DNA from 3 places in the Mesorhizobium sp. WSM1497 genome. Region 2 is predicted to be linked to each of the others. Evidence: riboswitches for the same ligand, from Rfam matches in the RefSeq annotation. Region 2 holds a riboswitch; each other region holds the start of a gene.
The links. A riboswitch is a leader RNA that binds a small molecule or an ion and turns the genes downstream of it on or off. The one in region 2 is predicted to bind cobalamin.
Positions count from the first base shown of each region.

Region 1: another riboswitch for cobalamin. It lies ahead of bluB (5,6-dimethylbenzimidazole synthase); the one in region 2 lies ahead of A9K65_RS17925 (CbtB domain-containing protein).
Region 3: another riboswitch for cobalamin. It lies ahead of A9K65_RS25405 (ABC transporter ATP-binding protein); the one in region 2 lies ahead of A9K65_RS17925 (CbtB domain-containing protein).

Region 1 covers NZ_CP021070.1:5,622,036-5,632,467, reverse strand. Annotated here, with positions in the region: gene A9K65_RS27705 (MFS transporter) at 1-1,040, opposite strand, end outside; gene A9K65_RS27700 (TetR/AcrR family transcriptional regulator) at 1,161-1,769, shown strand; gene A9K65_RS27695 (hypothetical protein) at 2,056-3,039, shown strand; partial or broken gene bluB (5,6-dimethylbenzimidazole synthase) at 3,162-3,779, opposite strand; cobalamin riboswitch at 3,890-4,070, opposite strand; gene A9K65_RS27685 (histone deacetylase family protein) at 4,192-5,118, shown strand; gene A9K65_RS27680 (exodeoxyribonuclease VII small subunit) at 5,122-5,373, shown strand; gene A9K65_RS27675 (DUF2277 domain-containing protein) at 5,484-5,750, shown strand; gene A9K65_RS27670 (pirin family protein) at 5,790-6,710, shown strand; gene dxs (1-deoxy-D-xylulose-5-phosphate synthase) at 6,853-8,766, shown strand; gene A9K65_RS27660 (hypothetical protein) at 8,915-9,208, shown strand; gene A9K65_RS27655 (GNAT family N-acetyltransferase) at 9,297-10,424, opposite strand.
Region 2 covers NZ_CP021070.1:3,692,080-3,702,511, forward strand. Annotated here, with positions in the region: gene A9K65_RS17920 (MFS transporter) at 27-1,226, shown strand; cobalamin riboswitch at 1,292-1,488, shown strand; gene A9K65_RS17925 (CbtB domain-containing protein) at 1,524-1,703, shown strand; gene A9K65_RS17930 (CbtA family protein) at 1,722-2,492, shown strand; gene cobU (bifunctional adenosylcobinamide kinase/adenosylcobinamide-phosphate guanylyltransferase) at 2,485-3,000, shown strand; gene cobO (cob(I)yrinic acid a,c-diamide adenosyltransferase) at 3,002-3,616, shown strand; gene cbiB (adenosylcobinamide-phosphate synthase CbiB) at 3,653-4,624, opposite strand; gene cobD (threonine-phosphate decarboxylase CobD) at 4,623-5,672, shown strand; gene A9K65_RS17955 (tyrosine phosphatase family protein) at 5,669-6,178, shown strand; gene A9K65_RS17960 (creatininase family protein) at 6,282-7,085, opposite strand; gene A9K65_RS17965 (RidA family protein) at 7,140-7,523, opposite strand; gene A9K65_RS17970 (ABC transporter substrate-binding protein) at 7,788-8,792, shown strand; gene A9K65_RS17975 (ABC transporter ATP-binding protein) at 8,804-9,631, shown strand; gene A9K65_RS17980 (ABC transporter permease) at 9,618-10,432, shown strand, end outside.
Region 3 covers NZ_CP021070.1:5,170,028-5,180,459, forward strand. Annotated here, with positions in the region: gene A9K65_RS25370 (bifunctional alpha/beta hydrolase/class I SAM-dependent methyltransferase) at 1-765, shown strand, start outside; gene A9K65_RS25375 (phosphatase PAP2/dual specificity phosphatase family protein) at 771-2,096, shown strand; gene A9K65_RS25380 (hypothetical protein) at 2,093-2,536, shown strand; gene A9K65_RS25385 (lysophospholipid acyltransferase family protein) at 2,533-3,195, shown strand; gene A9K65_RS25390 (phosphatidate cytidylyltransferase) at 3,195-4,130, shown strand; gene A9K65_RS25395 (iron ABC transporter permease) at 4,156-5,142, opposite strand; gene A9K65_RS25400 (ABC transporter substrate-binding protein) at 5,172-6,119, opposite strand; gene A9K65_RS25405 (ABC transporter ATP-binding protein) at 6,169-6,957, opposite strand; cobalamin riboswitch at 7,122-7,329, opposite strand; gene A9K65_RS25410 (AraC family transcriptional regulator) at 7,565-8,398, shown strand; gene A9K65_RS25415 (alanine racemase) at 8,404-9,543, opposite strand; gene A9K65_RS25420 (D-arabinono-1,4-lactone oxidase) at 9,543-10,432, opposite strand, start outside.

The sequences.
Region 1 (10,432 bases), 1.9 Mb from region 2:
CCGATGCCGATGCCGGTCATGACCCAGGTAATGCCTTCGGTCAGCATCGCCTCCGGCACATGCCGCTCGATCAGGCCGAAGGCGGTGATGAAGGTCGGCGAGATCGCCACGCCGCTGATGAACACGGTCAGCGCCAGCAGTGGCACGGTGTCGGCGGTGAGCGGCAACAGCGTGCCGAGCGCGACGAGGGCGACCGCGATGGCCAACTGGCGTTGCAGCGGCGCCTTCAGGCTGAGCGCGCCGACGATGATGCCGAGCACGAACGATCCCAGCGCGTAAACGCCGATGACAAGGCTGGCGGCGCCGGGCTGGCCAAGCTCCTTGGTGATCGCCACGGTGCTGACTTCCGTCGTCGCGAAGGTCGCGCCGATGAAGATCAGGGCGAAGGTGATGATCTGAACCGGCCGCAGGCGGATCGCCGAGCCGCTTGAGCCATGGTCCACCGGCCGCACTTGCGGCTCCGTCGAGCGTTGCAGGATGAAGGCCGCTGATCCGAATGCGAGAAATAATGTGCTCACCAGAACGCCGGCTTCCGGGAACAGGGCAGCACTGAGACCGACCGATAGCGATGCCCCGGCGATATAGACCAGTTCATCGGCCGCGGACTCGAAGGCGAATGCGGTGTTCATCTGCGGCCGTCCGCGGAAAATCTCTGTCCAGCGCGCCCGCACCATCGCCGGCATGCTTGGCATGGCCGCGGCCAGTAGGGCCGACACGAACAGCGTCCACACCGGCCAGTCCTGGTTGGCCGCCGCTATCAGGACGGCGAAAGCCAGCACCGCGATGATGGTGGTGGGCACGACGATTTGTGTCTGGCCCAGGCGGTCCACCAATCTCGATATCTGCGGCGCAACGAAAGCGTTGGCCAGCGCGTATGTTGCCGAGACGGCTCCGGCCAGCCAGTATTCGCCACGCGTCTGCGACAGCATCGCCACGATGCCGATGGGCGCCATGGCGATCGGCAGGCGCGCCATGAATCCGGCGGCCGCAAAGCCCTTGGCTCCGGGGGCACGAAAGATTTCCGCATAGGGATTTTGCATGGGTGGTTCCTCGACAAAGGACGATTCGGCAATTACATACGAAGCGTATGATTGTTAAATAGAGCATACGCCGCGTATGTCAATTGGCATACGTTACGTATGTGAATAGGGCCAGAAGCCATGCACAGACCCCGCAAGGAGATGATCGCCGAGACGCGCGCAAAGCTGATCGCGGCGGCCCGCCATGCCTTCGGCACAACAGGCTATGCGGAAGCCTCGATGGATGATTTCACCGCTTCGGCCGGGCTGACGCGCGGCGCGCTCTATCATCATTTTGGCGACAAGAAGGGGCTGCTGCAGGCGGTCATAGCCCAGATCGACGGCGAGATGGCGGCGCGCATCAATGAGGTCGCGTCGAGAGCGCCGACCCGCTGGCAGCATTTCGTCGACGAGTGCTCGACCTATATCGAGATGGCGCTGGAGCCGGAAATCCAGCGCATCATGTTCCGGGATGGCCCGGCCGTGCTGGGGGATCCAGCGCAATGGCCGAATGCCAGTGCGTGCATCGTGTCAATGACCGACCATCTGACCGCGCTGCAGGAGGAGGGGGTCGTTGTCTCGAGCCTCGACCCCGAGACGGCCTCGCGACTGATCAACGGAGCGAGCAGCCAGGCAGCGCAACGGATCGCCAATTCGAGCGACCCCGAAGCGACGTCCAAGAAGGTGGTGACGGCGTTCAAGCAACTGCTCGAAGGCCTGCTCAAGAAGCCGGATCCGCAGTCGAATTGAAGTTCCCACCGGAGCTTTCGTGCCGGCAGCTGTTCCCGATAGGAATTTTTTCTTGACACCTGCCCTCAGCTAAGGTACATATTCGTCCATGGTGCTGATTTGCGCTGGTGACCCGCCGCACAGGCGGGTTTTTCGTGATGCTCCGTCAGACAACGCGCCGGCGAGAGGCTGCGAAAGAAAACCGTTGCCCAGAATTCGTCGCCCTGTGGTGCCAGGGCCGGCAATTGACAATCGCCGGGTTGAGTTCATCCTCTTCCACCATCTCTGAGGCGGAGATTCGGGGCACATGTGGGATTTCGAGATCGGCCGGTCGGTGTCCATCATGATGCGGACCTGGCCGTTCATCGTCTTTCGTATGATCGTCTATTTCGGCATCACGCTGGCCTACATCATGGCGACCGGCACCGGTGCCTCGGTCGGCTATGGCGTCGGCCATATCTCCACCGATCCCGACGGGCCCATGTCCTTTGCCCTGTGGGGCGGCGTGGTCGGGTTTGGCATCGTCTCGATCGCGGTCTACTGGATCCGCGAATACATCCTCTATATCGTCAAGGCCGGCCACATCGCCGTCATGGTTCATCTGATCGACGGCCGCGACATTCCCGCAGGTCAGGACCAGATCGCCTACGCCAGGGATATCGTGACCCAGCGTTTTGCCGAGGCCAACATCCTTTTCGTCGTCGACCAACTCGTCAAGGGTGCCATCCGCGCCATCACCGGCCTGCTCGGCGGCATCGCCGCCTTCCTGCCTATACCGGGCCTGAGCGGCCTGGTCTCCTTCATCAACACGGTGATCCGCCTGTCGCTGACCTATGTCGACGAGATCATCCTCGGCTACAACATCCGCATCAATTCAGCCTCACCCTTCGAGACGGCGCGCCAAGGCGTCGTGCTCTATGCCCAGAACGGCAAGGTCATGGTCAAGAACGCCGTCTGGCTGGCGGTCATCATGTGGGGCGTTTCGTTCGTCATCTTTCTGATGATGCTGGCGCCTGCTGGTGCGATTCTGTTCCTGATGCCTGGCCAGCTCGCCGGCTGGGCTTTCGTGCTCGCCATCGTCTTCGCCTGGGCGTTCAAGGCGGCCTTCATCGAGCCTTTCGCCATCGCTTGCCTGATGCAGGTCTATTTCAAGACCATCGCGGGCCAGGTGCCCGATCCGGCCTGGGACGCCCGGCTGACCGAGGCGTCGTCGAAGTTCAGGGAGCTCAAGGACAAGGCGCTCGCCTCCTTCGGCGGTTCGCGCTGGGGTACGGCCGGCGCCACACCCTGATCGGCTGGGCGGATGGTGTCTGGTGAGGCAGAAACGGTGTTGAGGCGCGCCACGGTGGACTTCAGCTGTGTCTCGCCTTGCCCGGAAAACGTTTCGCTCATGATCAGTTCCGGCAGCGGCAGCCGCCGTCCCCAACCATGCGTTTCAAGGTCCGGTTTGGAAGCGAACTCGGAAACACGGCCGACGCAGAGATAGGCGATTGGCGTTACGTGATCCGGAATGGCCAACAGCCGCTTCAGCGCCTCAGCCTCGATGATGCTCACCCAGCCGACGCCAACGCCCTCGGCACGCGCGGCCAGCCAGAAATTCTGCACCGCGCAGACGGTGCTGTAGAGATCCATCTCCGGATTGTGCCAGCGTCCCAGCGGCGAACCCTTCGAGCGCTGCCGGTCGCAAGTGATGCAGATGTTGAGCGCGCTCTCGCAGATGCCTTCCAGCTTGAGCTTGCGGTACAGCGCCTGTTTTTCCGTCTCGATCGCCGGCAGTTCCTGCTCGCGCGCGGCCAGGAACAGGTCGCGCACCCTTTCGCGTCGCTCGATGTCACGAATGACAATGAAATTCCATGGCTGCATGAAGCCGACCGATGGCGCATGATGGGCGGCAAGCAGCAGCCGCGCCAGCACGTCGTCATCGATCGCGGTGGGCAGGAAATGGCTGCGCACGTCGCGCCGCGTGAACATGGCGCGATAGACCGCATCGCGCGCATTCTGGTCGAATCCATCGTCAATGGCAGCGGTCATATATTCCGGCATCGCTTGTCCCCTTGCGATTGCAGATTCAAAACGGTCAGAGCGTACTTTGTGCGTCCAAATGGACGCACGTCGCTCTGATGCCACCCGCCCGACCATGCGGATGACGATGCCTGCCAGGCCGGTCTTCTGGCTTGGGATCAACCCGCGTCCGGTGCCTTCCCGTCATCGACAGTGGCATTTACCGGCGCGGTCCCCCTCACAGCGTTGGGCACGCCACGGAATTCAACCGTGTTCCCGATTCTCCCGCTTGCGGCGGGCACCAGGCAGTGCCAAGGACTTTACGCCGAAGCGCCGGCGAGGCCAATGCCTGCGGCGACACGAATGGACGCAGGCGCGATTTTCCCCAGTCATCGGCCGCCCGTGCATGGCCTTTGTCGATCCGGGTCACTAGATTAGGACGATGACCACCCGTCTCTACACGCATCCGATCTTCCTCGAGCATCTCACGCCGCCCGGACATCCCGAGCGGCCCGACCGCTTGCGCGCCATCGAGCGCGTGCTCGATGAGGAAGCCTTTGCCGGGCTCGAACGTATCCAGGCGCCGGAAGGCGACGAGGCCACCATCCTCTACGCGCATCCCGCCGATTTCGTCGCCCGCGTGCGCGCCGCCATTCCCGACGAGGGCATTGCCCGCATCGATGCCGACACCACTGCCAGTCCGAAGAGCTGGCAAGCGGCGATCACTGCGATCGGCGCCGCCAACGCTGCCGTCGATGATGTCTTTTCGGGCCGCGCCGACAACGTCTTTGTCGCCGCCCGGCCGCCCGGCCATCATGCCGAAAAGACCACGGCCATGGGCTTCTGCCTGTTCAATACGGCGGCGATCGCGGCGCGTTATGCGCAGAAGAAACACGGTGTCGAGCGCGTTGCCATCGTCGACTGGGACGTGCATCACGGCAATGGCACGCAGGATATTTTCTGGGACGATCCCTCGGTGCTCTATTGCTCGACACACCAGATGCCGCTTTATCCCGGCACCGGAGCGAAGACCGAAACGGGCGCCGGCAATATCGTCAACGCACCGCTGGCGCCGCAGACCGGCAGCGAAGTGTTTCGCGATGCCTTCCTGTCGCGCGTCCTGCCCGCGCTCGACAATTTCGCGCCCGACCTGATCATCATTTCGGCCGGGTTCGACGCGCACCACCGCGATCCGCTGGCCGAGATCAATCTGACCGAGGATGATTTCGACTGGGCGACCGGCCAGCTGATGCAGCGCGCGGCACGCCACAGCGGCAACCGGCTCGTAAGCCTGCTCGAGGGCGGCTACGATCTGCAGGGATTGGCATTTTCGGTCGCCGCCCATGTCGGGCGACTGATGAAAGGATGAACGATGGCTGGTGAGACCAACGAAGACGTCAAGGCGATGAGCTTCGAGCAGGCACTCGATGCGCTGGAGAAGATCGTCGATGATCTGGAGCGTGGCGACGTGCCGCTCGACCAGTCGATCAGGATCTATGAACGTGGCGAGGCGCTGAAGGCGCATTGCGACCGGCTGCTGAAGGCCGCCGAGGACAAGGTCGAGAAGATCAGGCTGTCGCGCGACGGCAAGCCGGTTGGAACGGAGCCGCTCGACGCAGATTGAGGCCGGTCCGAACGATGGCCTCGCCTCACCGGTTTTTGGACATGATCATGATCGAGGCTATAACTCGTTGCGATTGAAACAGCTCAAGGACAAGAGGAGATACGGAAGCGATGTGCAGAAACATCAAGACCCTGTTCAATTTTGATCCGCCGGCAACCAATGACGAGGTGCGCGACGCGGCCCTTCAGTTCGTCCGCAAGCTGAGCGGAACGACGCGACCCTCGAAGCAGAACCAGCACGCCTTCGATCATGCCGTCGACGCCATCGCGGCCTCGGCGCGCGAACTGCTCGATTCCCTGGAAACCCATCAGCATCCGCGCAATCGCGAAGAGGTGGCGGCCAAGCTGCGGGCAAAGGCGGCCATCCGCTTTGCCTGATGCGGCCAGGCGGCCTTCGACCACCGACAAGGAGAGTCCATGAGCTTCTTCCCCGGGAAAGACCCTGAGGTGGGCGATGCGTTCGCCAGCGATCAGATCGAATTGATGGTCGTTCCGAACGCCAAGGACATCGGTGGTTTTCAGGTGCGCCGTGCCCTGCCAACGGCAAAAAGGCGGTTGGTCGGTCCGTTCATCTTCTTCGACCGCATGGGTCCCGCGATCCTGCGGGCCGGCCAGGCGCTGGACGTCCGTCCGCATCCGCATATCGGACTGTCGACGGTCACCTATCTGTTCGACGGCAAGATCCGGCACCGCGACTCCCTCGGCACCGAAATGGTCATTCAGCCCGGCGACGTGAATTTGATGACCGCCGGCCGCGGCATCGTCCATTCGGAGCGTACGCCGGAGGAACTGCGTGGCGCGCCGATGTCGGTATCCGGCCTGCAGACATGGCTGGCGCTGCCGGACGACAAGGAAGAGGTGGCTCCTGTGTTCGAGAACACAGGAGCGGTCAGGCTTCCCGAGATTGATGCCGAAGGCGTCAACGGGCGCCTCATCATCGGCGATTTCCAAGGATTACGGTCCCCGGTCAGGGCCGATTCGGAGACGCTCTACGCCGACCTGCGCCTGGCGCCCGGCGCCAGCGTGAAAATCCCTGCCGATGCGGAAGAGCGCGCCATTTACACGCTGGAAGGCGAGGTCTCGATTTCGGGCGATGTGTTCCCAGCCGAACGGCTGCTGGTGTTCCGTCCCGGTGACGAGATCGTCGTGTCGTCGCAGACCGGGGCGCATTTCATGCTGTTCGGCGGCGCCTCTCTTGGTTCGAAGCGTTACATCTGGTGGAATTTCGTCTCGTCGTCGAAAGAGCGTATCGAACAGGCGAAAGAGGAATGGAAGACAGGCCGCTTCGACATCGTTCCAGGAGACGAGGAAGAGTTCATTCCGCTGCCGGAAAGCTGATGCCTGTCGCCCAAAGTGGCCCGGTTTTGGGGAAACGACCTGCATAGAAGCAAAAGACCACAGTCTGATCCGCGTCACTGACACGCATTTACTTTCGCCGGCCGGCGGCCTATTTCGCCCATCAACCGAAAGCCTGAGCACCGTGAACGCAACGCCGCATACGCCGCTTCTCGACAAGGCCCGCATCCCGGCCGACCTGCGCACGCTTGCCGAGAGTGAGCTGCCGCAACTGGCGTCCGAGCTTCGCGCCGAGCTGGTCGACGCGGTATCCCGCACGGGTGGTCATCTGGGCGCCGGCCTTGGCGTGGTCGAGCTGACAGTGGCGCTGCACTATGTCTTCAACACCCCCGATGATCGGCTGATCTGGGATGTCGGCCACCAGGCCTATCCGCACAAGATCCTGACCGGCCGCCGCGACCGTATCCGCACGCTGCGCCAGGAAGGCGGCCTGTCCGGCTTCACCCGCCGCGCCGAGAGCGAGTACGATCCATTCGGCGCTGCCCACTCCTCGACATCGATATCGGCCGGCCTCGGCATGGCCGCGGCCCGCGATCTCTCCGGCGGCCGCAACAATGTCATCGCCGTCATCGGCGACGGCGCCATGTCTGCCGGCATGGCCTACGAGGCGATGAACAATGCCGGCGCACTCGATGCACGGCTGATCGTCATTCTCAACGACAACGACATGTCGATCGCGCCGCCAACCGGCGCCATGAGCGCCTATCTGGCGCGGCTGGCCTCCGGCAAGGCCTATATCGGCCTGCGCGATTTCGGCAAAAAACTGACGTCTTATCTCGGCAAGCGCGCGGATCGTGCGATCACAAGGGCGGTCGAGCATGCACGTGGCTACGTCACCGGCGGCACGCTGTTCGAGGAACTCGGCTTCTATCACATCGGCCCGATCGACGGCCACAATCTGGAACATCTGATCCCGGTCCTGAAAAATGTCCGAGACAATGGCGAAGGCCCGGTGCTCATCCATGTCGTCACCCAGAAGGGCAAGGGCTATGCGCCGGCGGAAGCCGCCGCCGACAAATATCACGGCGTCAACAAGTTCGACGTCATCACCGGCGCGCAGGCCAAGGCGCCGGCCAACGCACCGGCCTACACCAAGGTGTTCGCCGAAAGCCTGGTCCAGGAGGGCCGCGAGGACGAACGCATCGTCGCCGTCACCGCAGCCATGCCGAGCGGTACCGGCCTCGACCTGTTCGGCGAAGCGTTCCCGTCGAGGACCTTCGATGTCGGCATCGCCGAACAGCACGCGGTGACCTTCGCCGCCGGCCTCGCCACCGAAGGCTACAAGCCGTTCGCGGCCATCTATTCCACCTTCCTGCAGCGCGCCTACGACCAGGTCGTCCACGACGTCGCCATCCAGAAATTACCGGTGCGCTTTCCCATCGACCGCGCCGGCTTCGTCGGCGCCGATGGCGCCACCCATTGCGGCGCCTTCGACACCACCTTCCTGGCGACACTGCCGGGCTTCGTGGTGATGGCGGCGGCCGACGAGGCGGAGCTGCGCCACATGGTACGCACCGCGGCAAGCTATGATGACGGCCCGATCGCCTTTCGCTATCCGCGCGGCAATGGCGTTGGCATCGACATGCCGGAGCGTGGCTCCGTGCTCGAAATCGGCAAGGGCCGCATCGTCAGGGAGGGCACCAAGGTAGCATTGCTGTCCTTCGGCACACGGCTGCAGGATTGCCTGATCGCCGCCGAGGAGCTAGGGGCTGCCGGGCTCTCCACCACGGTCGCCGACGCCCGTTTCGCCAAGCCGCTCGACGAGGATCTGATCCGGCGGCTGGCCCGCTCGCATGAGGTTCTGGTGACGGTGGAGGAGGGCGCCGTCGGCGGCTTCGCCAGCCATGTGCTGCAGTTCCTCGCCCATGAAGGCCTGCTGGAAAGCGGCCTGAAGGTGCGCCCGCTGGTGCTGCCCGACGCGTTCACCGACCACGCCAAGCCGGAAAAGATGTATGCCGATGCCGGGCTCGATGCTGCCGGCATCGTGCGCACCGTGTTCGTCGCGCTCGGGCATACGGTTCGCGCCCAGCGCGCCTGAATCAAAGTCTCAGTGACTTGAATCAGTTTGCCGGCCAACGTTCTTAACGCGTTGTTTACGCTGCCGTTTGGCGCTTTGCTTACCGTGTCTCTTGGCCGTTTTTCAACGGCGCCCTGCTAGATCGTGATCAGGCAGGGAGACAGCAACAATGAAAACGCTTCTGTACGGCGCAGCGCTTTGCGCCGTCATCGTCGCGCCGGCCGCAGCCGAAACGCGCTATGATCGCAGCCTTGAAAAGGCGGCCATGGGCATCGTCGCCGGCAAGATGGGCGGCATCCGCGGCGGCTTTTCCTTCAAGCAGGTGCCGCAACTGGTGGTTCTGCCGGCCCCCGTTCCTGCACCTGCGGTTGCCATCGAGCCTTCACGCGAGCAAGCGTCGGGAGGGCGTGCGGATGGGTTGTCTCCGGCCGTCGAGCGCCCGGTTTCGCGAAGCGTATTCTGAGCTAGAGACCAGCAAGCCCTGATCGGGATTGCCCGATCGTTTCATCGTGCTTTGCCGCTGTGCGGGTGATCTAAAGGCGTCGGCACTGCTACTCCGCCGCCACCAGCTCCGCTTGTTGCGCCGGTTTCTCGGGGCGCCAGGATTGCGCCGCGTGGCGGGCGCGGTCTGCCAAGGCGGCAAGGCGTCCGCGCAGGTTTCGTCCACCCACCACTGACGACAAGATCACCGAATGCGTCGCAAAGCGGCGCTTGAAATCCTCGCCGCCGCAGAGAAAATCGATCGTGGTCAAGCCCCTGTCGAACGACCACTGGATGTAATCCATCATCAAGACCATGCCCGGCGAGGCCCGTTCGAAGGCCGGATCATAGGTGGTGACGAAAGCCATCATCGTTCCATGCTGCTCGAAATTGATCGATATGGCGATGATCTCGTCTTCGCGTTCGAGCACGAAAATGCGCAGCAACCCAAGCCCGGCCAGAACCGAGATCAGTGCCGGCAGCGCGGGGGAACCTTCGTCGAACAGGTCCGAGACGCGGCCGTGTTTTGCGAGCCATAGCCGTTTCAGCGCGGCGACGCGTTCCAGCACCGGCTCGCGGGCTTCGTGCGCATCCATCAGGCGGAAACGCAGCGCGCCGCCTTCCTCCATGAATTTGTAACCACGGCGATAGTTTTGCCGGGTTTTCTTCGACTGGCTTTCAAACCATTGTGCGCCGCGTTGTCCGGCGCTGGAAACTCGGTAGCTGACCTCGCTGCGGTGGCTCGGCTGCAAAATGCTGCCCTGGCCTGGGGCGGCGGGACCAAGCAGGGTCCGGAATCGAGCATCGGGCAACAGCCGATTGAGATACGCAAGATCGAAGCCGCCATCGTCGAGGATATGTTGCCAGAGTTGCGGCAGGATCTGTGGCTCTGCATCGGGAGCAAGCAGGACATCGCCATAGTCGCAGTGATCCTTCGCCGCCCATTCCAGCATACGGATGCCCGAGCGCCAGAAGGTCGCGAGCGCAATGACCGCCTCAAGGCGCTCGCCGCTCCAGACCAGGCCGATCCTGAGGCCGCGGCGGTCCTGATGCGGTGTGGTGTGCCACCAGGCCGAGATCCAGTCGGGATGCTGGAAAACGAGGCCGCCGGCGCGTTGCCAGAGCGCTGCCCAGGCGGGCGCGATTTCTGCCAGTCGCTCTGGCGAGGTTGCAATTTCGATCCGGTGCGCTTGCTGCATCCGGAACA
Region 2 (10,432 bases):
CCGGTGAATCTGCTTCGGGGAAAGCAATGTCCACCCATGTGCGCCATCCGATCTGGCTACCGGCCCTCAAGGCCGCGGACGCGCGCACCTTCGCTTCGCTCTATGCGGTCGAATCCTTCGCCCGCGCCACGGTGTCGAGCGTCATCCCGATCCAGGCTTACGAGATCCTGCACAACGAGCAGATCGTCTCGATCCTCTACACCGTCGTGGCGATGCTCGGCCTGTCGGTGACATTGTTCATGCCGATGCTGATCCGCCGTTTCGCCCGGCGCTGGGTCTACACGGCGGGCGCCTGCCTGCTGGCCATCGGCTCGCTGTTCTTCGTCACCGACACGCTTGCCGGGCAACTGGCCGGCATGCTGTGCCGGGTGATGGGCGCCAGCGCGCTGTCGATCACGCTCAACCTCTACATCATGGACCACATCCGCAAGACCGACTTCATGCAGGCCGAATCGCTGCGCATGGCGTGGTCGATGCTGGCCTGGACCGGTGGGCCGACGCTCGGCATCTTCCTCTACACGCGCTTCGGCGTCTATGCCGCGCATGGCGCGGTGGCCGTGTTCGCGTTAGCCCTGCTGGCATTGTTCTGGACCTACCGGCTCGGCGACAACCCGTCGATCCGTCCCGGCAAGACGCGACCAGCCAATCCGCTCGCCAATATCGGCCGCTTCATCGCCCAGCCCAGGCTCAGGCTGGCCTGGCTGATCGCGTTTGGGCGCTCCTGTTTCTGGACGACGTTCTTCGTCTATGGGCCGCTGTTCATGGTCATTACGGGTGAGGGCAAGCTGGCCGGCGGCCTGCTGGTTTCGGCCGGCAACGCGCTTTTGTTCATGGCGATTTTCTGGGGCAAGGCGGGAAAGCGCTTTGGCGGCCGCAGGACCATGACATTTGCCTATTTCGCCATGTCGGCCGCGCTTCTGGCGGCGGGCTTCGTCGGCGAAACCGTGCCGCTGCTCACCGGCGCCTTCCTGCTCTGCGGTGCCTTCTTCACCATTGCACTCGACGCGCTCGGCTCGACCGCCTTCATGCGCTCGGTGCGCTCCTATGAAAGATCGCAGATGGCGGCGGTCTATCGCACCTATCTCGACTTTTCCGAGCTGACGCCGCCGCTGGTCTATTCGGTGGTGCTGGCCTTCTTCGGCCTGGGCTCGGTGTTCGTCACGCTTGGCCTGCTGGCGGCGGTCTGCGGCTTCGTGACGTGGCGCTATCTGCCGAAATCGCTTTGACCTTCATGGCGCATTCGCAACGGTCGCCGGCGGAATTTGGTTTGCCGGACGCGAGGATTCTGCCTATAGTCGCCGGTGTCGCCGGTTCCATTTTGGAGCCAAGAGGGAATGCGGTAAGGGCGGATTTCGCCCAATGCCGTGGCTGCCCCCGCAACTGTGTGCGGTAGTCCTCTCCATATGCCACTGAAGATTTTTCTTCGGGAAGGTGGGGAAGGACGCTGATCCGTGAGCCAGGAGACCTGCCGGCGACAGGAAACTGACTTCGATGCCCTCGGGTGGAGGGCGAAAGGACAAGACATGACTACCGCTTCCGTCTCCCTCGGCGCTTCCGTCTCCTCGCAGTCGCGCTTCATGCAGCTTGCGCTCGCCGCGCTGCTCGGCATTTTCGTGATGGGCTTTGTCGGCTTCTCGCATATCGATGCGGTCCACAATGCGGCTCACGACTATCGCCATTCGATGGCGTTTCCCTGCCACTGACGAGGGGCTGACGACATCATGAACCTGTTTCGCAACGTCGTGTTCATCGCGGCGATCGCAGGGCTCGTGGCCGGCGTCGTTCTCGCCTGCATGCAGGCCTATGCGACCGTGCCGCTGATCCTGAAGGCGGAAGTCTACGAACAGGCGGGCGGCGGGCATCACCATGACCATGCCGCTCCGGCAGCAACGGATAGCAATGCCATGAGCACAGCCGCTCCGGCCCCTGCCGAAGCGACTGCTGCGGCGGAAGACGAGGGCTGGGCGCCGGCAGACGGTTTCGAGCGTTTCGCCTTCAGCGTGCTTGCCAACATCGTCACCGGCATCGGCTTCGGATTGATCCTGGTCGCGGTTTCCGAATTCGCCGGCGGTATCGGTGGTTGGCGCCAGGGCGTGTTCTGGGGCTTGGCCGGCTTTGCCGTGTTCACGCTGGCGCCGGGCCTCGGCCTGCCGCCGGAACTGCCGGCCATGCCGGCCGCCGATCTCACCCAGCGCCAGATCTGGTGGTGGGCAACGGTGGCGGCAACCGCTGCCGGTCTCGGCCTGATCGCGTTCCGCAAGTCGCTGCCGCTGGCGATCCTTGCCGTCCTTTTGATCGTCGCACCGCATGTTGTCGGGGCACCGCAGCCCGACAGTTACGAGACGGCGATTCCGGAAGGGCTGCATCACCAGTTCGTGGTGGCGGTGACCGTGACCAATCTGGTGTTCTGGCTGGTGCTCGGCGCGGTTGTCGGCGTGGTGCGCCGCCGCTTCACCGGCACCGCGACCAGCCTGCGCGACAGCTTTGCCTGATCGCAAGACACTGACCTTCCTGATCGGCGGTGCGCGCTCCGGCAAGAGCGCACACGCCGAAATTTTGGCGACCGCCTTGCCGCCGCCCTGGACCTATATCGCCACGGCGCAAGCCTATGATGACGAGATGCGTGAGCGCATCGCGTTGCACCGGTCGCGGCGCGGCGAAGGCTGGACGACCATCGACGCACCGCTCGATCTCGCCGGCGCGCTTGCCGCCTTGCCGGACGATCGGCCGGTGCTTGTCGACTGCCTGACGCTGTGGCTGACCAACCATATGCTGGCCGAACACGATTTCGAGCTGGAATGCCGGCGATTGGCGGACGTGCTGTCGCGGCCGCGCGGACCCTGGTTCTTGGTGTCCAATGAAGTCGGACAAGGCATCGTGCCGGACAATGCACTGGCGCGCCGCTTTCGCGATGCCGCCGGCCGGCTCAACCAGCAGGTCGCGGCGACTGCCGATACGGTGCTGCTGATGGTGGCGGGGCTGCCGCTCAAGGTGAAATGATATGACCGATATCGACAATAAGGACGAAGAGCGCCACCGCGCCAAGATGGCCAAGCGCAAGGCGGTGCAGGATGCCGAGGTGGCGAGCAAGACGGTCGAGAAGGGGTTGCTGATCGTCAACACCGGCCCGGGCAAAGGCAAGACCACGGCCGCCTTCGGGCTGGCGCTGCGGATGCTCGGCTACGGCAAGCGCGTCGGTGTCGTCCAGTTCATCAAGGGCAAGTGGCACACCGGCGAGAAGGACGCCTTCGCCGCCTTCGGCGACCGTGTCGTGTGGCACGCGATGGGCGAGGGGTTCACCTGGGAAACCCAGGATCTGAAGCGCGACATCGCTGCCGCCGAAGCCGCCTGGGCCAAGGTGCTCGAACTGATGGCCGATCCGTCGATCAGCCTGCTGGTGCTCGACGAATTGAACATTGCGCTGCGCTACGACTATCTCGATCTCGACAGAGTGGTTGGCGCGCTAAAAGCGCGGCGCGAGGGCCTGCATGTCGTTGTCACCGGCCGCAACGCCAAGCCGGCGCTGGTCGAGGCCGCAGACCTCGTCACCGAAATGAGCGTGACCAAGCATCATTTTTCCGCCGGCGTGAAAGCGCAGCAGGGGATCGAGTTCTGAGTGTTCCTCAACCTCCCCAGACGGGGGAGGGTGAGGTTAGGTCACAACGATGACAACGACCGAAACCAACCCGAACAGAGCGATCAGCAGATAGTCGGCGACGCGATAGAGTTTCAGCGCCCGCCTGATGTCGAGGCTGTCGGCTTCACGCCGCCCACCTTCGCCCATGAAGACGTCGTCGACCAGCACGCCGCCATAGAAGCGCGGGCCGGCGAGCGCCAGGCCGAGCGCACCGGCCATCGCCGCTTCCGGCCAGCCGGCATTGGGCGAGCGGTGTTTTTTCGCGTCGCGCCGCACCGCATGCCAGGCTTTTTTCACATCAGCGCCTTTGACGAAGAACGCCGCCAGCACGATCAGAAGCGCCGTCAGCCGCGACGCCGGCAGGTTGATCCAATCGTCAAAGCGCGCCGCCGCCCAGCCGAACGCCTCGTGGCGCGGGGTGCGGTGGCCGATCATCGAATCGGCGGTGTTGGCGGCCTTGTAGGCGGCGCCGCCGGCCAAGCCGCCGACGCCGGTCCAGAAGGCAGGGGCGACGATGCCGTCGGAAAAATTCTCGGCCAGGCTCTCGATCGCCGCGCGGCAGACACCGGCCCGGTCGAGCGTTTCAGGGTCGCGACCGACGATCCGCGAAACGGCAAGGCGGGCCAAGGCGATGCCGCCGGTGTCGAGGGCGTCAGCCACCGCCTCGACATGCTCATAGAGGCTCTTCTGCGACAGCAGCGACGTTGCCAGAAGGGCCGTGATGACCAAGCCCATGGGAACGAACCAGAACAGGATCTGTACGCCCAGGCCGACTATCGCCGGCACCAGCACGATGACCAGCAGCGCCTGGACACCGCGCTTGCGACGCAGCGCGTCGGGATCAGTGGCGCGGTTGAGCCTGCGGTCGAGAAAGGATATCAGCCTGCCGAACCACGTCACCGGATGGCCGATGGCGCGAAACAGCCAGTCGGGGTAACCGAGGGCGAATTCGACGACCAATGACAGGAAAGCGATCAGGACTGACATGAAGCTTCTTAATGGGGCGGTTGTGGACCATGGTGGAAGTCTTGGCCGCGCGAGGGTGCTTTTCCCCAACGCCCTGCTGCCTTTCGTCGACCTCTCGACCGGTATCAATCCGCACTCCTACCCGCTTTTCGACCTGCCCGCCACCTCGCTGTCGCGGTTGCCGGAAGCCGCGCGCACACGCGACCTGACAGAGATCGCGGCCAGTACTTACGGCGCGCCGTCGCCAGCCAACGTCGTGGCGGCGCCGGGCACACAGATCCTGTTGCCGCGCGTTGCGTCGCTCATTTCGCCCGGCAAGGCGTTGGTGCTGGGTCCGACCTACGCCGAACATGCCCGCGCTGCCGCGATCGCCGGGCACCAGGCGGCGGAGGTCGATAATTTCGAAGCGTTGGCTGACGCCGACCTCGTCATCATCGTCAATCCGAACAATCCGGATGGACGTGTCATAGAGCGCGACCGGTTGCTGGCTCTGGCCGCCGGATTGCGCGCCAAGGGCGGACTGCTGGTCGTCGACGAGGCGTTCATGGATGTCGGCCCGCGTCAGCACAGCGTCGCGGGCGATGTCGGTCGGGGCGGCCTCGTCGTGCTGCGCTCGTTCGGCAAGTTCTTTGGCCTGGCCGGGCTGCGGCTCGGCTTTGCACTTTCCGATACTGCGACGGTCGACCGGCTGGATACGCAGTTCGGACCATGGGCCGTCGCCGGCCCGGCGCTGGAATATGGCATCCGCGCGCTTGCCGACATCGGGTGGCAGGACGTGATGCGGGCGTCGTTGGCCGGTGAATCGGCGCGTCTCGATGCGCTTTTCGGCCGCTTCGGCGTTCCTGTTGCGGGCGGAACCACACTGTATCGTTTCCTCAGTCTGACCAATGCCGCCGATTTGTTTGCAGCGCTCGGCGAGCGCGGCATCCTGCTTCGCCATTTTGCCGACCGGCCTGACGTTCTGCGCGCCGGCCTGCCGGGCAGTGAGGAGGAATGGCAGCGGCTCGAATCCGCACTTGCCGAATGGGCGTCGCGGCGCAAGCATCAATCGAAGGGTTCCAAACAATGATCCATGTCTGCTCGCTGGCAAAGATCGAGGAAACGGTGGCCAGGACCGGCGCCGACCGCATGCTTTCGCTGCTCGCCGCCGGAACGGAGGTGGTGCGGCCGGCCTCGATCTCGAGGGAAAACCACCTGCATCTGGTCATGCACGACATCGCGGTGGCGCAGGACGGCATGACCATGCCGGGCGAAGACCATGTCCGCAATCTGCTCGATTTCGCGCGCCGGTGGGACCGGGCAAGGCCGATGCTCGTGCATTGCTATGCCGGCATCAGCCGCTCGACGGCTTCGGCCTTTATCATCGCGGCAGCACTGGCGCCGAAGCGTGACGAGGCCGAATTGGCGCGGACGCTGCGGGCGCTGTCGCCTTCGGCAACGCCCAATCCGCGACTGATCGCCGTGGCCGATGCGTTGCTTGAGCGCAACGGCCGCATGGTCGAGGCGATCGAATCGATCGGGCGCGGCGCGGACGCCTTTGAAGGCACGCCCTTTGCGCTGAGGATCGACAGCTAGCTTTGCCCCCATATCGTTGTTCGTCTGATCCGCCTCCTCCATCGCCTCGTTTGTTCAAGAGGACCTGGAATAGCGATGACAGCGCTTGCCACTGGTTTGGAGGCTACGTCAACCACTCCGCGAGCTTCGCCTTGCGCACATCTTGCAGCAGGCTGATGAAGCCGTCGGCCTGATATTCTGCCGTCAGCCGGCCCTTCTCCGCCGTCGCGATGCTGGCGTCGCCGACGACGCCGTTCGGGTTGAGATCGCTGGCGATCCAGGCGAAGGCGTGGGTGCCGGTGTGGCGCAGCAGCGAAAATTCCTTTTCGGCCTTGGCGACATTGGAAACGAAATTGTCTGATTTGCCCATGTCCACGAGGTCCGGCCGGAAATGCAGCATCAGCGAGGTCTCGACATCGCCGCCATGGATGCCGTGACGGTCCTCCAGTTCGGTATACATGCCGGCCGGACGGCCAAAACGCTGCCAGCTGGTCTTCACCGCCAGCATCTTTTCGCGCACGCGCAATTCGCGCGTGACGATGCCCATGATCTCCTCGTTGCCGCCATGCGAATTGACCACGATCAGCTTGCGCACACCGGCGCGCGCGATCGACAGGCCAAGCTCGGTCCAGGCTTCGATCAGCGTGGTTGCCGGCAGAGTGAGGGTGCCCGGCGCATGCAGGTGTTCGTTGGACTTGCCCACGGCCTGCACCGGCAGGATGCGGATGTCGAGATCGTCGGGCAGGCGCGAAATGACCGTGTCGAGCATGCCGTTCATGATCGACGTGTCGGTCGAAACAGGCAGATGCGGCCCATGCTGCTCGATCGCCGCCACTGGCAGCACGGCGATGGTCGCCTCGGGATCGATCGAGGCGTATTCGGTGGTCCGGTAGTCGCCCCACCACACGCGTCTTTTGGGTACGGTCATGTCATGCCTCTTCAATGCTCAGGCAGACCTAGCGCGGGACGGGCGGCCTGTCGATCACCCCGCCGCGATGGCCTCGATTTCGACCTTGAATTCGGGCCGGGCAAAGCCGGAAACAATCATCAATGTCGACGCTGGCGCGGGGCTCGAAAACAGCCGGTCGCGGACGTCCATATAGGGCCGCAGATGCGCGCGGTCGGTGACATAGGCGTTGATGCGCACGATATCCCTGAGACCCAGGCCGGCTTCGCCGAGAATCGCCGCGATGTTTTGAAAGCAGAGTTCGGCCTGCGCTCCGGCGTCTTCGGGAATCAGGTCGTCGGCGGTGATGGCGACCTGGCCCGAGCACAGCACAAGCCGCTTGCCGGCCGGCACCTCGACGCCGTGACTATAGCGGGCAAAGGGCGGCTTGATGGACTTCGGGGTGAGGAATTTGAACATGGCAATCTCCTGGATGCCGCCACCTAAAGCCGGACTCATTACACCTTCAAGATGGCGGTGCATGTTGCCCGGGCGATTGTGGACAGCCGTTCAAAAAATAGGCACGATGCCTTCCGTACAGCATGACCCGTTCGCGCTTGGCATGGCAACGTCTTTCAAGCGGGCGGTCCCGGCGCCAGACGCCGGTGGCATGTGTCTTGCTTCTTGAATCTTTGGTGTCGAGCCTGGCGCGTGGCGCGCCGGAGCAAACAGAGGGTGGTGTCGATGTACGGAAAACAGAAGATCTCGGTGGCGGTTGTGGCCCTGCTTACAGCCAGCACGCTGGGTGCGGCTGCGAATGAGAAAGTCACCTTCGGCACCAACTGGTTGGCCGAGCCGGAACATGGCGGATATTACCAGTCCGTGGCGGACGGCACCTACGCCGCCTGCGGCCTCGACGTCACCATCATGCAGGGCGGTCCGCAAGTCAGCGGCCGGCCGATGCTGCTGGCCGGCAAGATCGATTTCTACATGGGCGGCAATCTGCTGTCGGCCTTCGATGCGGTCCAGCAAGGCATACCGATGCGCGTGGTGGCGGCGGATTTCCAGAAGGACCCGCAGGTCATCATGTCCCACCCCGGCGAGGGGCTCGACAAATGGGAGGACCTGAAGAACGCCGACCAGTACATATTGGGCGACGAGGGCGTGCAGACCTTCTTCCAGTGGATGGTCATCGAACTCGGCTTCGACGCCTCCAAACGCGCGCCCTACACCTACAACACCGCTCCCTTCCTCGCCAACAAGAAGTCGATCCAGCAGGGCTACGTCACCTCAGAGCCGTTCGCGGTCCAGAAGGAAGGCGGCTTCGTGCCGAACCAGTTCCTGCTCGCCGACTATGGCTGGGACACTTATTCGACGACGATCGAGGTGATGCAGGACACGATCGACAAGAAGCCGGAGGTGGTCCAGTGCTTCGTCGATGGCTCGGCCAAGGGCTGGTACAAATATCTCTACGGCGACAACAAAGCCGCCAACGACATGATCAAGAAAGACAATCCCGACATGAGCGACGAGCAGATCGCGTTCTCGATCGAGCAGATGAAGAAGTTCGGCCTGGCCGATTCCGGCGACACCGAAAAGCTCGGCATCGGCGCCATGACCGACGCGCGGATCAAGAGTTTCTACGACAAGATGGTCAAGGCCAAGGTCACGCCAGCCGGCATCGACATCAAGAAGGCCTACACGCTGACCTTCATCAACAAAGGCGTCGGGCTCGAGCTGAAGAAATAGGCCGCCCCGGAATGATAAGGGAAAAAGTGGCGCAAGCGCCGGCTGCGTCGGGTGCGGCCCCGACGCTCCTGGCGCTGAAGGGCGTCGGCAAGGTGTTCTCCAACGGCGTGACGGCGCTCAGCGACGTCGACCTGACCATCCGGGAAGGCGATTTCGTCAGCCTGCTCGGGCCGTCGGGTTGCGGCAAGTCGACGGCGCTGCGGCTGATCGCCGGCCTGTCGACGCCAACTTCCGGCGTGCTCGATTGGCGCGGTGGCGGCTCGCTCGACCGCTCGAACATCGGCTTCGTCTTCCAGGAGCCGACGCTGCTGCCCTGGGCCAATGTTTTCGACAATGTCTGGCTACCGCTTCGGCTGAAAGGCATTTCGCGCGCCAAGGCGACACCGGCGGTAACGGAGATGTTGGCGCGGGTTCACCTGACCGGCTTCGAAAACGCGGTGCCGCGCGAACTGTCAGGCGGCATGAAGATGCGCGTATCCATAGCGCGCGCCATGGTGACCAAACCGCGCGTGCTGCTGATGGACGAACCGTTCGCGGCACTCGACGAGATCACCCGCTTCAAGCTCAACAACGATCTCCTGGAACTGTGGCAGGACGAACGGTTCACCGTCGTCTTCGTCACCCACAGTGTCTTCGAAAGCGTGTTCCTGTCCAACCGCGTCGTCGTCATGGCGGCGCGGCCGGGCAGGGTGTTCGACGAACTCGCCATCGAGGCCTCCTATCCGCGTGACGAGGCGTTTCGCACCTCGCCAGACTATGCGGCACTGTGCCGTCAGGCCTCCGACGTGCTGGTCAAGGCCATCAACTCAACAGCAGGCGCGCATTATGACGGTCATTGACGAGCGGATGCTCCAACTCGATCCCGAGGAAGCACGCCGCGTGCGCCAGGCGCGGTTCGAACGGATCGGCCGCTGGGTGCTGCCGCTGGCGATCATGATCCTGGCGATCTGGCTGTGGGATCGCATCTGCGTGTGGAACGAGATCCCGCAATATATCCTGCCGCGTCCCGGCGTGGTGCTGTGGACGCTCTACAACGATGCCGGCCTGCTGTTTTCCTCGCTGCTGGTCACCTTGCGCATCACCTTTCTCAGCTTGGCTCTGGCGGTCATAGGCGGGGTCGGGCTGGCGGTGCTGTTCGCGCAGTCGAAATGGGTCGAGATGTCGTTCTTCCCCTTCGCCATCGTGCTGCAGGTGACGCCGATCGTGGCGATCTTTCCGCTGATCAACATCTATGTGAACGACCAGACGACCAAGCTTCTGCTGTGCGCCTGGATCGTCGCCTTCTTTCCGATCCTGTCCAACACCACGCTTGGCCTCAACTCCGTCGACCGCAATCTGCGCGACATGTTCAAGCTCAACGGCGCGACGCGATGGCAGCAATTGCGCTATCTCAGGCTGCCGGCGGCGATGCCCTATTTCCTCGGCGGGTTGAAGATCGCCGGCGGCCTGTCGCTGATCGGCGCCGTGGTGGCCGAGTTCGTCGCCGGTACCACCGGCCAGTCGTCCGGCCTTGCCTCGCGCATCATCGAGGCCGGCTACCGGCTCAACGCGCCGCGGCTGTTCGCGGCGCTGTTCCTGATCTCGCTGACCGGCATTTTAATCTTCCTCGTGCTGTCGCTGATATCGCATCTCATCTTGCG
Region 3 (10,432 bases), 1.5 Mb from region 2:
ATGGGCGCCTGGGTCTCCCAAGGCATGAAGACCGGCATTGCCACCGGCTTCGATTCCGGCTCGACGCTGGATTATGTCTACGAAAACGACGCGCGCGGCCTTACGCCCCTTGGCCGCGTCGTCGACCGTGTCTTCCTGGAAGCCATCGGCTGGCGCGGCATCCGCCAGCGCAAGCTGCATCTCGAAGAACTGATCGGCTCTTGCCTGGCAACGCTCAAGACCACTGGCCGGCCAGTGCATATTCTCGACATCGCCGCCGGCCACGGCCGCTATGTTCTCGATGCCATCGTGAAGAGCCCCGACCAGCCGGCGAGCGTGCGTCTGCAGGATTATTCCGACCTCAACGTGCAGCTTGGCCGCAAGCTGATCACGGAGCGGCAATTGCCGGCTGACGTCACGTTCCAGCGCGCCGACGCTTTCGATGCCGACATGCTCGCCAACGCCGATCCGGCGCCGGACCTCGCCGTCGTTTCCGGCCTCTACGAGCTATTCTCGGACAATGCGATGATCGCCCGCTCGCTCGGTGGATTGGCCAGCGCCATGCAGCCGGGCAGCCTGTTGCTCTACACCAACCAGCCTTGGCACCCGCAGCTCGAGATGATCGCCCGCAGCCTGACCTCGCATCGCGGCGGCGAGGCCTGGGTGATGCGCCGGCGCACGCAAGGCGAAATGGACCAGCTCGTCGAAGCCGCCGGTTTCGAAAAGCTCGACCAGCGCATCGACCAATGGGGCATCTTCACCGTCTCGCTCGCGCGGCGCCGCTGAGCAGCATGGTGTCATCGCCTGCATCCCTGGCGCGTGCCGAACCCTATAGCCGGGTGGTCGTCAGGGCAGCCCTGTGGCTGGCCTTCCTGGCGCCGTTCTTCTATCTCAGCTACGGCTTCGCCAACTGGCTGGCGTCGCGGCGCGACGATGTCGGCAGTATCGTGTTCTCGTGGGAGCACGGCATCCCGTTCGTCGCCTGGACCATCGTGCCCTATTGGTCGATCAACCTGTTCTACGGCCTGTCGCTGCTGCTCAACAACGACAGGCAAGGGGTCGACCGTCTGGCCGGACGCTATCTCACAGCGCAAATCGTCGCCGTTATCTGCTTCATCCTGTTCCCGCTGACCGCTACATTCGTGCGACCGGCGACGACCGGCCTGCCGGGGTTCCTGTTTGCCGTGCTCGGCGGTTTCGACAAGCCGTTCAACCAGGCGCCCTCGCTGCATATCGCCCTTTTGGCGATCATCTGGGATCATTGGCGCCACCGGCTCGGCGGGTTGCTCCTGCCGCTCTGGCATGGCTGGAGCTTCCTCATCGGCGCCTCGGTGCTGACGACCTGGCAGCATCACTTCATCGACATCCCGACCGGCGCGCTGCTCGGGTTCTTTGCGCTGTGGCTGTTTCCGCGCAGCGGCGCATTGCCGTTTGCAGGCTTCCGGCTGACCAACGATGCGAAAGCGCGGCGGCTGGCGCGGTTCTACGCTATGGGCGCCGTCCTCGCGCTGGCCGGTGCCGCGCTCGGTGCCTACGTTTGCGCCGTCGCGCTCTTCCTGCTTTGGCCGGCGCTGGCGCTGGCCATCGTCACCCTCGCCTATGCAGGGGCAGGCGAAAAAGTGTTCCAGAAATCCGCCGATGGCAGCATCACGCTTGCAAGCCGTATCCTGCTCTTGCCTTATCGCCTCGGCGCCAGGGCAAACATATGGGCCTGGACGCGCAATCTTGCCCCCCAGGTGGCGATTGCCGAAGGTGTCTTTCTCGGGCGCTTTCCCACGGCAAGCGAGGCCAACAGCTTCGGCACGGTCATCGACCTCGCCGCCGAACTCGAAAAGCCGGCGACAACCGATTGCCGCTGGATCAGCTTTCCGATGATCGACCTGTTGCCGCCGCCACTGGCGATACGGCAACAGGCAGCCGGCGCGCTGGAGAATGCACGCCGCGACGGCACCGTCCTGGTGTGCTGCGCGCTCGGCTTCCAGCGCAGCGCCGGCGTCGTCGCCGAATGGCTGGTGGCGACCGGCAGGGCCGGGACGCCAGCGCTCGCCCGCGAGATGCTCGCGGCCGCCGGCCGGCCGGTCCACCTTGCAGAGGCCACGGGGCGGGCGGCGTCATGACAGGCAATACCTATCAGGACCGCACCGACCGCTTCGCCGGCATGCTGATGCGACAGGCCGCGTGGCCGGCCGCAATCGTGCTGGCCGCAAATGTCCTTGCGCCTCTAGCCGCATCGGCGCGCGGTGCCTTCGAGACCTTGCCCGCGGCCATCGCTTTGTCGATCGCCGCCGCGAGCGCGGTTGCGGTGCTGGCGCTGTCGGCATTGCTGGCATTCGACGCGCTGCTGTTCCGACTGATGGCGAGCCATGACGACGAAGCTTCCGGCGGTGCCGCGGTGGATGACATGTTGGCGCGCATGCGCCTGAAACCGGCTCCGTTCGCGACACGCTTGCTCGATGACCGCATGGCCGGCACAAGCCGCTTGCTGTTCAAGCAGCGCGCTGCCCTGGCTCTGTTTGCCGCAGCGCTTCTGGCGGCAGGGTTTTGGGCGCCGCGATGAACAAGCTTTCGCTCAAGACCTTCACCTTGCTGCAGACGGTAACCTCCGTCGGCCTGTCGGCTCTGGCCCGGATGGTGACCGGGGTGCGGCCGATCTGGAACGGCAGCCTGCCCTCCGAGCGGCAGCGCATCTATTTCGCCAATCACACCAGCCATGGCGACTTCATCCTTTTGTCGGCCTGTCTCAGCGAAAGGGAGCGCGCGATCACCCATGCTGTTGCCGCAGGCGAATATTGGGGGAAGTCGCGGCTGCGCCGCTTCATCGCGCAGGACATGTTGTCGTCCGTGCTCATCAACCGGCAATGGACGAGACCTGAGGAAAACCCCATCGAGATCATGCTGTCGGTTCTCGACCAAGGGCACTCGCTTATCCTGTTTCCCGAAGGCACACGCAACATGACAGACGAGCCGCTGCTGGCGTTCCGCTCCGGGCTCTACAATCTGTCGACGGCGCGGCCTGAGGTCGAGCTGATCCCGTGCTGGATCGAGAACATGTCGCGCGTGCTGCCCAAGGGCCAGTTCCTGCCGGTGCCGCTGCTGTGCCGCGTCGTTTTCGGCGCGCCTGTCGCGGTTGGCCCGGGCGAAGAACGCCGCGCCTTTCTCGAGCGCGCCCACGCCGCGCTTCTGGCGCTCAACCCGCGTCCCGAGCGAGACGATTGATGCGCCACGAGATCTCCATCCTGATCATCGGCCTGCTGGCGGTTTTGACCACCGCCAGCATCGTCGCCACCATCCTTTCGGCGCGAGCGCCGAAGCCGCTGAGCTCGACGCTTGTCAATCTCACGCAGCGCATCAACGCCTGGTGGGTGATGGTGGCGCTGATGACGGTCGCCTTCTTCTTCGGCCGTTACGGGATGACCATCCTGTTTGCGCTGATTTCCTTCGCCGCGCTGCGCGAATTCGTGACGCTGACGCATACGCGCCGCAGCGACCATTGGGTGCTGCTCGGCATGTTCGGCATCATCATCCCGTTTCAGTACTGGCTGGTGTGGACCGCCTGGTACGGGCTCTTCGTCATCTTCATTCCGGTCTACTGCTTCCTCTTGATGCCGGCCATCACGGCGCTGCATGGCGACACCGAACGCTTCCTCGAGCGGATCGCCGCGCAGCAATGGGCGGTGATGATCTCGGTCTATTGCGTCAGCCACGTCCCCGCCCTGCTGACACTCGACGTGCCAGGCTTCGAGGGCCGCACCCTGCTGCTGATCGCCTTCCTGATCATCGTCGTGCAAGGCAGCGACGTGCTGCAGTACATCTTCGGCAAGCTGTTTGGTAAACACCGGTTTTCGCCGAACGTCTCGCCGTCGAAAACCTGGGAAGGGCTGATCGGCGGACTGGTGTCGGCGAGCCTGCTCGGCGCGCTGTTGTCGTTCGTGACGCCCTTCTCGCCGCTGCAGGCGGCAGGCGTGGCCTTCGTCGCCTGCTCGATGGGATTCCTAGGCGGGCTGGTCGCCTCGGCCATCAAGCGCGACCAGGGCGTCAAGGACTGGGGCCATCTGATCGAAGGCCATGGCGGCATGATGGACCGCACCGACAGCCTGGTCTTCGCCGCCCCGGTGTTCTTCCACATCGTGCGCTATTTCTGGACCGTGTGATCCGGCGACCGGTTGCCAAAGGCGCTCAAAGCCGGTTGCGGATCAGCATGGTGACGACGAAGAACGCACCGACCGAGCTGGTGATGATGCCGATCGGCAGTTCCTGCGGCGGAAGCAGCGTTCGGGCCAGAAGATCGCTGGCCAGCAAAAGCACCGCGCCGAAGACGGCGCAGCTGGCAACCAGGCGCAGATGCAAGGGGCCTGCCAGCGGCCGCGACAGATGCGGGATCATCAGCCCGACGAAGCCGATGACCCCGGCGACAGAGACCAGGATCGCCGTCGAGAAGGCGGCGACGAGAAACGTCATTCGGCGCATGCGCGCCACTGGCACGCCAAGGCTTTCGGCGGCGTTTTCGCCGGCCAGGAAGGCATCGAGCCGGCGGTGGTTCCACAGCGCGTAAGCCAGAATGGTGCCCGCACCCAGCGCGCCGAGCCAGATATTGTCCCAGCGCGCCAGGCCAAGGCCGCCCATCGTCCAGAACAACACGGAGTGGGCGGCGCGCTGGTCGCCGGCAAAGACCAGGTAGTTGGTCAAGGCGGTGAACATGAAGGACACAGCAAGGCCGGCGAGGATCAGCCGCTCCGGCCCTTGGCCCCTCACCCGCGCGACCAGCAGCAGGACGACGCCGGCGGCCAATATGCCGCCGGTGAAGGCCGCGACCGGCAACGTCCAGATGCCAAAGCTGTCGCCGAAGACGGTGATGACGGAAACAGCACCGGCGGCGGCGCCCGACGACAGGCCGAACAGGAACGGATCGGCGAGATCGTTGCGGGTCACCGTCTGCAGCAGCGCGCCGACGACGCCGAGGCCCGCGCCGACGCAGATGGCCAGGATCGTGCGCGGCAGCCGCAGATCGACGACGATCTTGCCGACCGGCCCGGACACGTCGTGCCCGCCTAAGCCGATTGCGCGGCCAAGCGCTGCAACAACGTCGGCCAGCGGGATCAGCGTCGAGCCATAGGCGATCGACAGCAGAGCGAGAGCGGCGATCGCCGCCGCTCCCGCCAGCATGGCCAACGCAAATGCCGGATGACGCAAGCTCAAAATGCTTCCGGGTGCATGGCCTTGGCGATCTTGTCGATCGCTTCGATGTTGGCGGGTCCAGGCGTCAGCTCGGCGTAGCGCAGGGCAACGAAGCGTTCGTTCTTGACCGCGTCGGTCTCCTTCATGGCCGGATGCGCTTTCAGGAAATCGAGCAGCTTCCTGTAGCCGCCACCGTCCTGGTAATCGAGCAGGATGAGGAATTGCGGATTGCGCGACGCCACCGTTTCCCAATCCGTGTTGCCCCAGCTGGTGTCCATGTCAGCCATGATGTTGTCGCCGCCGGCGGCAGTGATCATGGCGCTGGGGATGGCGAACTTGCCTGCGGTGAACGGCTTGTCCTCGCCGGAATCGTAGAGGAACACCCGCGTGCCCTTGGCGCTGCCGACCTTGGCGGTGATGTCGGCGAGCTGCGCCTTCCAGCCAGAGACAAGCTTTTCCGCCTCTGTCTCCTTGCCGAAGATCTTGCCCAGCTTTTCGACGTCGCCATAGAGCAGGTCCATCGAGGCGGCGGGGCGGCTCTTGTCGAGATGGACGCAGCTTTCCGCCAGAACCAGCGTCTTGATGCCGTGCGGGGCAAGCGTGTCGGGCGTCACCTCGCCACCCGGCTTCATGCCGTAGTACCAGCCGGCGAAGAAGAAATCCGGCTCCACGGCCACGAGGTTTTCGAGCGTCGGATATTTCGGCGCCAGCTCCGGGATCGAACCCTGCTCTGCCTTGAATTCGGAACCGACCTTGTACCATCCGGTGATGCCCGTCAGGCCGACGATTGACGGCTGCAATTTCAGCGCGAAAGCCATCTCGGCCATGTTCAGATCGTGGATGACAGCGCGCTTCGGCGGCGCGTCGAAGGTCAGCGGCTTGCCGCAGCTGTCGACGGTTACCGGGAAGGCGAAGGCGGTCGAGGTCAGCAGCGAGACGGCAAGCGAAAAAGCGAGGCGTTTCACGGGTATGCTCCTTGTGGGTGGGATCGGGTCGACTATGGAACGGCTTCAATCACGACGGCGGCGCGGCACGGTTCGGAACCTCGAACACCGTCAACTCTCGATCCTCGGTCGGATGGCGCAGGCGCAGCACATCGATGCCGAAAATCTCGCGGATCAGCTGTTGGGCCAGCGCTTCGCGCGGTGCGGCGAGCGCTTGCAGGCGGGCATGATTCATCACCGCAACCCTGGTGGCGAAGGGTGCTACCAGCGCCAGATCGTGCAGCACCGCGATCACCGTCATCTCGAAGCCTGCCACGAGGTCGAGCAGTTCGCCGCGGGCGCGCGGGTCCAGATGGTTGGTCGGTTCGTCGAGGAACAGGATTTTGGGCTGCTGGGCGATGGCGCGCGCCAGTTGGGCGCGCTGGCGCTCGCCGCCCGACAGCGAGCCGACGGTGCGGCCAAGCAGCGGCAGCAGGCCGGTCCGGCGCAGCGCCTCGACGGCGATATCGCGTTCCTCGCGCCTGCGCCGCAGCCCGGCGTGCGGGACCCGGCCAAGCTCGACATAATCGATCACCGCCAGCCGCGGATCGGGCTGGTCGGTCTGGCCGACAACGGCGATATGCAACGCCCGCTCGGCGGCCGAAATCCTGTCCAGCCCGCGTCCGCCAAGCTTCACCTCGCCGGAACTTGGCCGCAGCATGCCCGACAGCATGCGCAGCAGCGTCGTCTTGCCGGCGCCGTTGGGACCGATGATGGCAAGGCGATCGCCAGCGGCCACCGAGAAGCTGACCGCCTGGACCAGATTCCGCCCATTCGCCATGGCACAGAGGTCATGGGCTTCGAGAAGCACTGCGCTCATCGGCTGCTGCCCGCCGGATTGCGGGGACGGCAAAGCGTGCGCATGGTGATGCGATGATCGATGGAGCCGTCCAACTTTCCGTCACTTTCCAAAACTGGCGACGGAAGGAAGCTGGCGAACCGGCCGACAAGACCGGGACTCGCGTTTCCTCCCGGCACACCCCGTCCGGTCAACTCAGTGATGGCAGGTCTCCTGGCTCGCGGGTCGTTGCGCCATCCTGCCTTCCCAGCCTTGCCGGCCAGTGGCATTCACGGATTTTGCTCGCCGCTTACAGTTGCGGGGGCAGCCACGGCCTCGACCTGAACAGGCCTCACCGTGTTCCCTTTTCACCCCTCGCCTTTCGGCTCGGGGACCATCACCACTTCAGCGTAGATTTCCACCAAACGCTTCGCAATGGATTTCTCGGACGAAGTGGTGGGCCAGCTAAGGGAAACAGGCATTGCACGCTCACTTTATGTAATAACATAACATTCTTAGGAGATGACGCGGCCCGCTGTCAAGCGAAAGCCCATGGGATCGGCGCAGATTGCACGGGATGCGCAATTTCGATCAAACTGGCCGCGCCAGGAAACGCCAAGATGATCCGGCCAATGCGAAAAGGAGCCCCATGAACCCGACCGAGAAAGCGCTGTGGTTCGTCGAGAGCCATCTGCCGGAGGCGATCTCGCTTGACGATGTCGCGCAAAGCAGCGGCGTGTCGCGTTTTCATGTGACGCGCGCCTTCGGCGCCGCAACCGGCCGCTCGGTGATGGGTTACATGCGCTCACGCCGGCTGACCGAGGCGGCGCGCAAGCTGGCCGGCGGAGCGCCCGACATCCTCGCCGTCGCGCTCGACGCCGGCTACAACTCGCATGAGGCGTTCACCCGTGCCTTCCGCGATCAGTTCGGCACCACGCCGGAACTGGTGCGCGCGCAAGGCTCGACCAACAACCTCGACCTCGTGGAGCCGATCCTGATGGACCAGTCCTTCCTCACCAATCTCGAACCACCGCGCTTCGAGACCAGCCGGCCGTTCCTGATCGCCGGCCTCGGCGAACGCTACAGCTGTGAAACCAGCGCCGGGATTCCGATGCAGTGGCAGCGTTTTGCACCCTATATCGGCAACATCCCCGGCGAGATCTCAGGCGTTTTCTACGGCGTCTGCCTTAACGGCGACGACGCGGGCAATTTCGACTATGTCGTCGGCGTCGAAGTGTCCGGCTTTGCGGATCTGCCGAAGGACTTCTATCGGGTGCGGGTGCCGGCGCAGAAATATGCGGTGTTCTCGCACCGCGAGCACATCTCATCCATCCGCCGGACGATCAACACGATCTGGAACAGTTGGCTGCCCGACTCCGGTCACGAAATCGCGGATGCACCGGAATTCGAGCGCTATGGACCGGAGTTCGATGCCCACAGCGGCAATGGCGGGCTGGAGATCTGGGTACCGGTGAAGGCGTAGCTCGATCACGCCATCGGCAGCGCCGGCCAGCGATCGATGACCTTTCCGCCGGAAAACACGGCGATCGACCCGAATTGCTGCAGCACGGCCTCGCTCTGCGTCGGCCTTAGAAACGCGTAGTCGCCTGGCCTTGCGGTCGCATCGGCGGGCAAGCCCATGAATTGCTGGTTGGAGGACAGGCCGAGCAGGCCGTTCGTCTTCATGCCTTGGGGGAAGACCGGCTCGGCCATCCACTTGCCGCCATAGAGATAGCAGCCCTTGCGCGGAAACCGGCCGAGCGCCTGCAGCAGGCGGGTGACGGCCGGCGGGCCAGGCAGCATCGGCTCGACCACTTTCAGGATCGGCGTAGCGATGAAAGCCGCCGGCTGGAAGCCGTCGAGGCCTGGCGTATCGAAGTCGCTGGGCAGCACGAAGGCCGAGCCCATCGACACTTCATTGGCCGCGCCGCCACGATGAAGCAGCGCGGTCTTGCTGCCGCCGATGTTGAGGATGCGGCGCTGGTCGGCGCCGAGACAAGCGACGAACGCCGCAGCCTGCGCCGACGCCTCCGCCAATGCCTTTGCCGGTCCGCCGAAAAGGCCGGGAATGAGCGGCGCATGCGCCTCGTAGGCCATGACGCCTTCGCAATGCAGCCGGACCGGCAACGCGCTCAACGCCTTCGACAAGGCCGCGGGATCAGCAAAGCCGCCGCGATGCAGCCCGACATCGATCTCGAAAGCGATGCGCAGGCCGATGCCGAGTTCGTCAGCGAGAGCACCGTATTCCGCCAGTCTCTCCTCGCTGTCGATCAGCCAGCAGACACGCGACCAGTCGGCATCACCCTTCACCAGCGCAGCCCTTGCCGCACCGATCGGCATCGGCTTGCCGTAGAGCAGATCGGCATCCGGAAACGCCTTCAGCACCGCCTCGCTGATCGGCGGGTGGAAGGTCATGAAGCGCTCATGGCGAAGCGCCTTGCCTATATGCGCAAGCAGCGGCAGGCAGGCGAGCGATTTGTCGACCAGCCGCACGGCCAGGCCGGGATCCAGCCTCCTTTTTACCAGGGCAATGTTTCCGTCCAGCCGATCGCGGTCGAGCAGCAGGCAGGGTCGGAAGATGCCGGCGGTCTTCAGCGCATCCGAGAGGGTGGAAAAATAGGTGCTCATCATTCGATGCCGAACAGGCCGGCCATGTAGGGCGACACGAAGCGGTTTTCCGGATCGATGTCGCGGCGCGCCGCCATGGCATCGTCCCAGCGCGGGTAGAGCTTTTTCAGCTCCGCCGCTTTCAGGCTGTGCATCTTGCCCCAATGCGGCCGGCCGCCATATCTGCGGAAGATCGGCTCTGCCGCCCGCATGAACGGCAAAGGATCGTTCGCGGCGTCATGGTGGATGGCGACGGAGCAGGTCAGCCTGTTGTAGAATGGCGAAAGCCAGAACTGGTCCGGCGCGACCGAGCGCACCTCCATCGGGAAATAGACCTCGGGAAAGCGCTTCTCGGTCAGCTCGATGATCTCGGCCAGCGCCTTCGGCCCTTCCTCGAACGGCAAATGATATTCCATCTCGTTGAACTTGGTCTGCCGGTCGCTGGCATAGACGTTGAGCCAGTCCTGCACGTAGTCCTCGGCGGGAAACTTGGCGGCCGCCGATCGGATCAGGCGGCCACGCAGCGATGGCAGCCAGGCAAGTGAAGTGCGCAGCCTGCGCAGTGTCCTCAAACCCGCCTCGTCCTCTTCCGGCGGCCGCGTGGTGGGTGCGGCATCGCTGAAATCGCTGGCGATGAACTGCGCATAGCCGGAAAACGGAATGTAGTAGAATTCGGCCGAGCGATGCGCGGCCATCATCGCCTCGAAATCGCGCAGCATCTCGGTGATCGGCAGCACATATTTGCGGCGGCGCAACCGGTAGGTCGCGATGTTGTTCAGCGTCACTTCGGTGAGCACGCCGAAAGCGCCGAGCGCGACACCGATGGCGTGGATCATGTCCCGATCCCCTGCCCGCTTGAAGTCGCGGACCTTGCCAAGCCCGTCGACGATCTGCACCGTCTCCAGCTGCG